Regions from separate parts of the Savagea faecisuis genome, predicted to be linked through region 2. Evidence: predicted binding sites of a transcription regulator. Region 2 holds the regulator's gene; the other holds the start of a gene.
What was found. Region 2 encodes LexA, which represses DNA repair genes until DNA is damaged. Its sites were predicted from a motif close to CGAACATATGTTCG; they were not measured.

Region 1: the regulator LexA is predicted to act here: its motif matches at 2,653-2,666, upstream of uvrB (excinuclease ABC subunit UvrB).

What each region holds. Positions count from the first base shown of each region.
Region 1 is NZ_JBHTJF010000041.1:20,041-24,479, forward strand. Features, by position in the region: gene ACFQ0V_RS11950 (HIT family protein) at 1-118, opposite strand, end outside; gene ACFQ0V_RS11955 (ABC transporter ATP-binding protein) at 245-985, shown strand; gene ACFQ0V_RS11960 (ABC transporter permease) at 978-2,186, shown strand; gene ACFQ0V_RS11965 (IDEAL domain-containing protein) at 2,308-2,538, shown strand; gene uvrB (excinuclease ABC subunit UvrB) at 2,714-4,439, shown strand, end outside.
Region 2 is NZ_JBHTJF010000022.1:332,587-337,025, reverse strand. Features, by position in the region: gene tkt (transketolase) at 1-347, opposite strand, end outside; gene ACFQ0V_RS06410 (DUF896 domain-containing protein) at 439-669, opposite strand; gene ACFQ0V_RS06405 (YneB family resolvase-like protein) at 736-1,383, opposite strand; gene ACFQ0V_RS06400 (hypothetical protein) at 1,380-1,601, opposite strand; gene lexA (transcriptional repressor LexA) at 1,754-2,374, shown strand; gene ACFQ0V_RS06390 (methionine gamma-lyase family protein) at 2,415-3,680, opposite strand; gene hfq (RNA chaperone Hfq) at 3,703-3,912, opposite strand; gene miaA (tRNA (adenosine(37)-N6)-dimethylallyltransferase MiaA) at 3,957-4,439, opposite strand, start outside.

The DNA.
Region 1 (4,439 bases), on a different contig from region 2:
GTAAATGACCTTTCGCAACAGGTGTAATGTCCATGAATGCATAAACGTGCTCATCTTCATACACTTTTTCGCTCGGAATCGTACCGTTAATAATATTACAGAAAATACAAGAAACCATCTCAACCACTCCTTTTATTCGTTTTTATCTATCTTCAGTGTAGCATAAAACTTGGTAAACGTCTTTGTATCAATGTAACTTTCCGATGACATTTGTTAAAATGAAGAAAGGAAGAGAGGGGATCCCATGGCGGTTTTAAAATTAACAGATGTGACAGGTGGTTATACACGAAAACCTGTCTTGCATCATTTAGGATTTGAAGTAGAAGCAGGAGAGTTAGTCGGCTTGATCGGTTTGAACGGAGCAGGGAAAAGTACGACGATTAAACATATTATCGGCTTATTGCGTCAACATGCTGGAACGATTGAAATTGCAGGGCACACATTAGAAGGCAATATGGAAGGATATCGTCAGTCGTTTTCATACATACCAGAAACTCCTGTCTTATATGAAGAGTTAACACTAGAAGAGCATTTGAAATTGACAGCGATGGCGTACGGTTTATCGGAAGATGATTACATCGTTCGTTCGAAAGCGTTGTTGGAAGAATTTCATATGGAGAAAAGACTCCGTTGGTTCCCGGCGCATTTTTCAAAAGGGATGCGTCAAAAAGTGATGATCATGAGTGCGTTTTTAGTTAATCCCGCTTTGTATATTATCGACGAACCGTTTGTCGGACTCGATCCGCTCGGCATTCATTCGTTGTTAGAGCAAATCGAAGAGCGCAAACGTGGTGGAGCAGCTGTGTTAATGTCGACCCATATGTTATCGACAGCGGAAAAGTATTGTGACAAAATCGTCTTTTTACATGAAGGACGTGTGAAAGCGTTCGGAACGATGGATGATTTGCGCGCAAGCTTCGGCATGGAAGGTGCGTCATTGGATGATTTGTACATTGCGATGACGAAGGAGCAGGCCAATGGATAGTTTACAAAGCATTTGGAAACGCCGCTTCGCTGAATACCAAATGGAGACGCAAAAATATTTAAAATACGTCTTTACGGGACATTTAATGATCGTCATCGTCTTCGCTTTAGGAGCGGGAGGTCTAGCGTACAGCGAATGGTTGAAAGTGATACCTGAAGAGTTTCCTGTCGCGCTCGTCGTGACGACTTTATTAGCGCTCACATTTATTTTTCGAAATCCTGCGACATTGTTTCGGGAAGCGGACGCTGTCTACTTTTTACCTTTAGAACATCAATTGACGACGTATACGCAAGCATCGCTTAGATGGACGGTAAGTACGAAATTTATTTTACCGGTCGTAACGGCGATTGTATTACTTCCGCTCATCAATACGAAATATGCGTTTGCGCCACTGGAAATGTTGTTGTTTTTAGCTTCATTATTCGTTTGGCATTTTTTATTGACGCATGGTGAATGGTATTATCGCCATAGTCATCGTGGACGTCATATGTATGTGCTGTATATCGCGCATTACGTATTAAGTTGGGCGCTCATTTACGCTTTGTTGACGAGTTGGTATGTCGTGGTGGCGATCGTCGTCATCGTATACGGATACGTATCGCAAGGCGTTTGGAAAAAACGTGCAGCGACAGAGCCATTTCCATTCGATCATTTTATCGCGCTCGAAAACAATCGAATGATGCGCTTTTATCAGTTTGCGAACTTGTTTACAGACGTTCCGCACATTCAAGGGAAAGTGCGCCGTCGTTCATACGCATCGTTTTTAATGACGGCATCGAAGCCTTTTGAAAAGGAGAAAAGCTTCCAATACTTATTGAGTCGTACATTTGTAAGGACAGATGAACTGTTTCGTCTTTATTTAAGACTGTTCGTCTTAATGGCATTCGGAGTCGCTTTCATTGAATCTCATCTATTAATGATCGTCTTCGTATCGAGTTTGCAGTTTGCGCTCGTCAGCCAATTGTTAGCGTATTTAAGTCAGACGAAACATTTCAAAATGGACAGACTGTTTCCAATCGAACAGAAAGGTCGTCGAGATGCAGTCGAGAAAATTGTTTTTCAACTCGGAACGATTCAAATATTTATTATCGTCATCATCGCGTTTTTCGTACGGGATAAAATGGCAGAAGGTTTATTGTTATTCGTCATTTTACAAGCGATTAGCGGCATAACGATGTTTTCGACAAGACCGAAGTCATGACACGAACAATCTACCTATTATTGGTAGGTTGTTTGTACTAAAAACGAAATATTCAGAAAAATTGATTGCAATTCGTAAAAAGTTTTTTTATAATAGAAAAAAGCTGACAGAGGTGATGGGAATGGAGAACAAATATTTTTACAAACAATTACCGACTACTGCGCAGAGACAATTTCAGGAAGAAACGAATCAATTGCTTTCAGACATTTACACGGATTTATTTTTACAATCTGTTCATCATGAACAAACAATCGCTCGTATTGAAGGGTTGATTGATCGAGCATTGGATGAACGAGATGTTGAAGCGTTTCAACATTACACTCAATTGTTGGGGACGATCGAGGAAAAGTGAAAAAACGCTGTTTTGTGCAAGCAAAGCAGCGCTCATACATAGAGAACGGTTGAATCTTAGGGGAGATTCAGCCGTTTTTTTATGTTTTTTCATACGGAAAGAGGGAAGAGTTAAAAAACGTACGTTCGTAAAAAGTGTGTTAAAATAGAACTATGTGAATGAAGGAGTGATTCGATTGTCTGAACGATTTGAGTTAGTGTCACCTTACGAGCCAGCGGGAGATCAACCGCAAGCGATTCGCGAGTTAGTCGCTGGAATCGAACGGGGCGAAAAGCATCAAACGTTACTTGGAGCGACGGGAACAGGAAAGACGTTCACCGTATCCAATGTTGTAAAGGAAATTAACAAACCTACTTTAGTCATCGCTCATAACAAAACGTTAGCGGGGCAACTGTACAGTGAGTTTAAAGAGTTTTTTCCGAATAATGCGGTCGAATATTTCGTCAGTTATTACGATTATTATCAGCCGGAAGCGTATGTGCCGCAGACGGATACTTTTATAGAAAAAGACGCAAGCATTAACGATGAAATTGATAAATTGCGTCACTCGGCGACGAGTGCTTTATTTGAGAGGCAAGACGTGTTAATCGTCGCTTCTGTCTCTTGTATATACGGACTCGGGAATCCAGAAGAATATAAGGAGCTCGTGTTTTCAGTGCGCGTCGGAATGGAAATTGGACGCGATGAGATGCTTCGTAAATTAGTCGACATTCAATATACGCGCAACGATATAAACTTTACGCGCGGAACGTTCCGTGTGCGTGGGGATGTCGTCGAACTATTCCCTGCATCTCGCGATGAACATTGTATTCGCATCGAATTTTTCGGAGACGAAATCGACCGTATACGAGAAGTGGATGCGCTGACGGGAGAGGTTATCGGCGATCGTGAACATATCGCCGTTTATCCGGCTTCTCACTTCGTCACCCGTTCTGAAAAGATGGAAAAGGCAATTATTAATATTGAGAAAGAATTAGAGGAACGTCTCGCCGTATTAAACGAAGAAGGAAAATTGCTGGAAGCTCAACGTTTAGAACAACGTACACGTTACGATTTAGAAATGATGAAAGAGATGGGATTTTGTTCGGGAATCGAGAACTATTCACGCCATTTAACGTTGCGTGAAGCGGGCGCGACACCGTACACATTGCTTGACTATTTCCCGGATGATTTCGTCATCGTCGTCGATGAAAGTCACGTTACATTACCTCAAATTCGAGGCATGTATAACGGAGACCAAGCGCGTAAACAAGTGCTCGTCGATCACGGTTTCCGTCTACCGAGCGCACTCGACAACCGTCCGTTGAAGTTTGAAGAGTTTGAGCAACACGTACACCAAGCGATGTACATATCAGCGACGCCAGGCCCGTATGAATTAGAACATACACCGAAAATGGTCGAACAAATTATTCGACCGACCGGCTTGTTAGACCCCGTTGTAGAAGTGCGTCCGATTCATGGACAAATCGATGACCTCGTCGGAGAAATTAATGCGCGCATTGAAAAAAATGAGCGTGTATTAATTACGACATTGACGAAAAAAATGAGTGAAGATTTAACCGATTATTTAAAAGAGCTCGGCATTAAAGTGCAATATTTACATTCTGAAATTAAAACGTTAGAACGTATTGAAATTATACGAGATTTACGTCTCGGAACGTATGACGTACTCGTCGGGATTAACTTATTGCGTGAAGGAATTGACATACCGGAAGTATCGCTCGTGGCGATTTTAGATGCAGATAAAGAAGGATTTTTACGTTCGGAACGTTCGCTTATTCAAACGATCGGTCGAGCAGCGCGTAACTCGAACGGTTATGTCGTGATGTATGCGGACAAAATGACCGATTCGATGGAAAAAGCGATCAGCGAGACAGCGCGTCGTCGTGAAATCCAAATCG
Region 2 (4,439 bases):
CCTGTCGTCGCTTCAACGCCAATTGTATCTCCGAATTCAGGGTGTCCTGGTGTTGCTGAACCCCATTGGCGGAAGTTTTTAATTTCTTCCATCGGTAAATCATATCCTGATAAATGCAATAAGCTATAAAGTAACATCGAACCGTGGCCTGCTGATAAAACGAAACGGTCACGGTTGAACCAATTCGGATTATCCGGGTTATGATTCATCTGTTTCGCCCATAGCGTATAAGCCATCGGAGCAGCTCCCATCGGAAGTCCTGGGTGACCAGAGTTCGCCTTTTCAATCGCATCAATCGATAATGTACGGATCGCATTAATCGCTAATTGATCTTTTTCTTTTGTCATCAGTTTTGTACATCCTTTCACATATGAACATTATTAGAACTATCATGTATTAGTTTAGTCAATTCGACGTCGAAATACAATGTCTATCCCGTTAATTCAAATTATTGTGACGTTTTTCCTTCACTTTTTCAGGAGTGACATCGTTTCCTTCCGGATCGATAATTTTCACATGTTCAATCGTGTCGCGCATCGTGTTGCGGAATGTCTCTAAATATTGTTTGCGAAGAGACGTCTGTTCTTTTGCCTCTTCGATTGATAATCCTGTCGTTTTCGCTTTTTTAGCTAATTCGTTAATTCGTTGTAATTTATCTGGTGATAACATGTCTTCATTCCTCCAATATTTTTCACTATGTAGACGTTATACAATATTGGAGAAAAGTGCAACTACTTACGCTTGCTCTTTTTCGTACTCTTTGTAACGGCGATGAATCGTCGCTTTACTCGCTTCATATCCTAGCCCATTTAAGACGGTCGTAATTTCATCAAATGTCATCCCTTTATTGCGCAAAGAGACGATCTCTTCAATCGGAATTGTTAAACGTGCACGCCCTTCTGGGTTTCCGCGATTTTTCAAATTCAGTTCCGGTCGATATCCTTGTTCGATTGCTCGCTTCATTCCACGTTTAATTTTCGCATTGTGAATTTTACGCTGATATTCTTCCACGACCGCTAAAATCTCAAGCACCATCGCCTCCATATCCGATAGTACGAAAGGACCTTGATCGCTGTTTGTAATGAGCGTCGTGTTCGTCTTCTCTAGCAAATGCAAAATCGCAATTCTCGCATGTCCCCGCCCGATGCGTGTCTCATCTTGAATAAATAAGGCATCGACTCGCTCTTCTTTTAAACATTCCAATAAATCCATTAAACCGTCACGTTCGACGTCATAACCGCTCGCTTCGTCTTCGAATACGGCGATTGTTTTATAATCCATCGATTTTGCAAGCTCAAGCAGTTCTTCTCTTTGGCGCTGTAATGACGTTTGTTGTTGTTCTTTCTCTGTGCTCACTCGACAATAAATAACCGCTTTTTTCACTTTCGATTTCCGTCCTTTCGCTCTTCTTTTTTATAATAGGCAATTTCTTGATTCAATAAAATTTGTTCTTGCTGCACGATAGAAGGCATTGGGTTTTCCAATTGTTCTCCTCTTTGCTCGCTCGTCGCTTGGCTATCTATATACAAACCGATCATTGTTATACATGATAACACGATGCTTAACATAAAAAAATAACTGTATTGTTGAATATATTTCATTGAAATCCCTCCGAAAGAATGTTTGTTCGCAAATGTATGTTCTCATTATAGAAAGTGCGTTCGTATTTGTCAACAGATTTTACGAACTATTGTTTGCCTTGCATACGAACACATGTTATAATCGCTTTATAAAATAGTAAGGGAGGAATTCCATGAAAAAAATTACTGCACGTCAACAAAGCATTTTAGATTTCATTAAAAGTGAAGTAAGAGAGAAAGGCTATCCACCTTCTGTCCGAGAGATCGGCGAAGCGGTTGGACTCGCTTCTAGCTCAACTGTTCATGGACATCTCGACCGTTTAGAAAAGCGCGGATTTATCCGCCGTGACCCTACAAAACCACGCGCGATTGAAGTGCTCGATCCACATGGAATCGAAGAGCTGAAATCTCCAGTCATTCACGTACCACTCATTGGCAAAGTGACAGCTGGTGCACCGATCGATGCGATTGAAAATATCGAAGAATACTTCCCGATTCCGGATACGTTCGGAACGAAGGATTCGCAATTATTCATGCTTGAAATTCAAGGTGAAAGTATGATTGAAGCAGGTATTTTAAATGGGGACTATGTCATCGTGAAGCAACAGATGACAGCTGAAAATGGAGAGATTGTCGTTGCGATGACAGATGAAGATGAAGCGACCGTGAAGCGTTTCTTTAAAGAAAATAACCATTTCCGTTTACAACCTGAAAACAGTTCAATGGATCCGATCATTTTGCCGAACGTTTCAATTTTAGGTAAAGTTGTCGGTGTGTTCCGCACATTCCATTAAAAAAATCCTTTACGCAAATTTTGCGTAAAGGATTTTTTATTTATAGTTGAATCATTTGTTTTTCAATTAGTTGTTCGACAGAGGAAAGAACAGCCGCTTTGACGTGCTCATACGTTAAACCGCCTTGAACATACGCTGTATACGGTGGACGAATTGGACCGTCTGCTGTCAATTCAATACTTGACCCTTGAATGAATGTTCCTGCTGCCATGATCACATCATCCGCATAGCCCGGCATGTACGATGGTTCTGGTGCGTAATGCGCATCAACTGGCGAGTTTTGTTGAATCATTTGACAAAATCCGATCATTTGCTCCGGTGTTTGGAAGTTGACCGATTGAATTAAATCTGTGCGCTTCGCTTTGTACGAAGGCGTCGTGCTCATGCCGAATGATTCGAGTAAAGCCGCTGTGAAAATAGCGCCCTTTACCGCTTGGCTGACGATATGAGGAGCTAAGAAAAAGCCTTGATACATTTCTAACAATGTATCTAAAGAAGCGCCCGCTTCACGACCGAGACCAGGAGAAGTCATACGGTATGCACAGCGATTTACGAGATCTTCCCGTCCTGCAACGTATCCACCTGTTCGCACAAGTCCGCCACCTGGGTTTTTAATTAAAGAACCCGCCATTAAGTCCGCGCCTACTTGTGTCGGTTCGAATTCTTCTACAAATTCTCCGTAACAGTTGTCGACAAAAATAATGACATCTTCTTTCATTTTACGCACTTCTTGAATCATTTCATCAATTTCTGCAATCGTGAATGAACGACGATCTGAATATCCTTTTGAACGTTGAATGCCGATCACTTTCGTCTTGTCTGTAATGCTTGCGCGTACTGCGTCGAAATCGACATTATCGTCTTCTGTCAATTCAACATGACGGTATCCGATATTGTAATCTTTCAAAGAACCTGTATCTTCTTCGCCACCATCTACAATGGAAGCGAGCGTATCGTACGGCTCTCCTGTAATGTACAATAAATCATCGCCCGGACGTAATACGCCGAATAAGCTAATCGCAATCGCATGTGTCCCTGAAATAATTTGGTTACGGACGATACAACTTTCTGCTCCGAACGTATCCGCATAAATTTGTTCCAGTGTATCTCGTCCGTTATCATCATATCCGTATCCTGTTGAGCCGCTCAAATGGAAGTCGCTCACTTTGTTCTTACTGAAAGCGGCAAGCACTTTACGTTGGTTATGAAAAGCGATGCGCTCCATTTCTTTCGTATACGGTTCAATTTGTTTTTCCATTTCGTCGACGCGCTCCATCAAACGCGCATCAAATGGTTGAATCATCATCGTTGACCATCCTTTTCTCTATTTACAATACTGGTTTTGCTGGGACATATGTAGAAATGGCATGCTTGTAAATTAATTGCTGTTTACCATCTGTTTCAAGCAACACTGTGTAGTTATCATATGATTTAATAATCCCTTTTAACTGAAAACCGTTCGTTAAAAATACTGTGACAAAAATGCCTTCTTTACGTAAGCTGTTTAAAAAAACATCTTGCATATTTTGTGTCGTCATTTGCTCTCCTCCTATCGATTTTTCGTACTATACGACATTTTACCTCATTCTTCCTGAAGACGTCTAATGATTTCTGTTATTTTTTGCTCCATCGGAGATGTAGCATCGAGCCAATGGACGTCCATTTTATTGTTGAAGTATGTCATTTGACGTTTCGCATAGCGCCGTGTATTGCGTTGAATAAGTGATACGACTTCTTCTTTCGTACGCTTCCCTTCAAAGTAAGGAATCCATTCTTTATAACCGATGCCGCTCATCGATTGAGCATCTTTTAATCCTTTTTTATAAAGCGCTTCTACTTCCGCTTCTAACCCTTCTTCGACCATGAGCTCAACCCGTGTATTAATGCGCTCATATAAATGCGCTCGTTCCCACTGCAAGCCTACGAGCAAATGAGGATAAACGACATCTTGTCCCTTCTCTTGCTCATGTTCTCCTTTCGTTCGCCCTGTCGTATCATAAATTTCGAGCGCCCGAATGATGCGGCGGCTATTGTTCGGATGAATCGTCTTTGCACTTTCGGGATC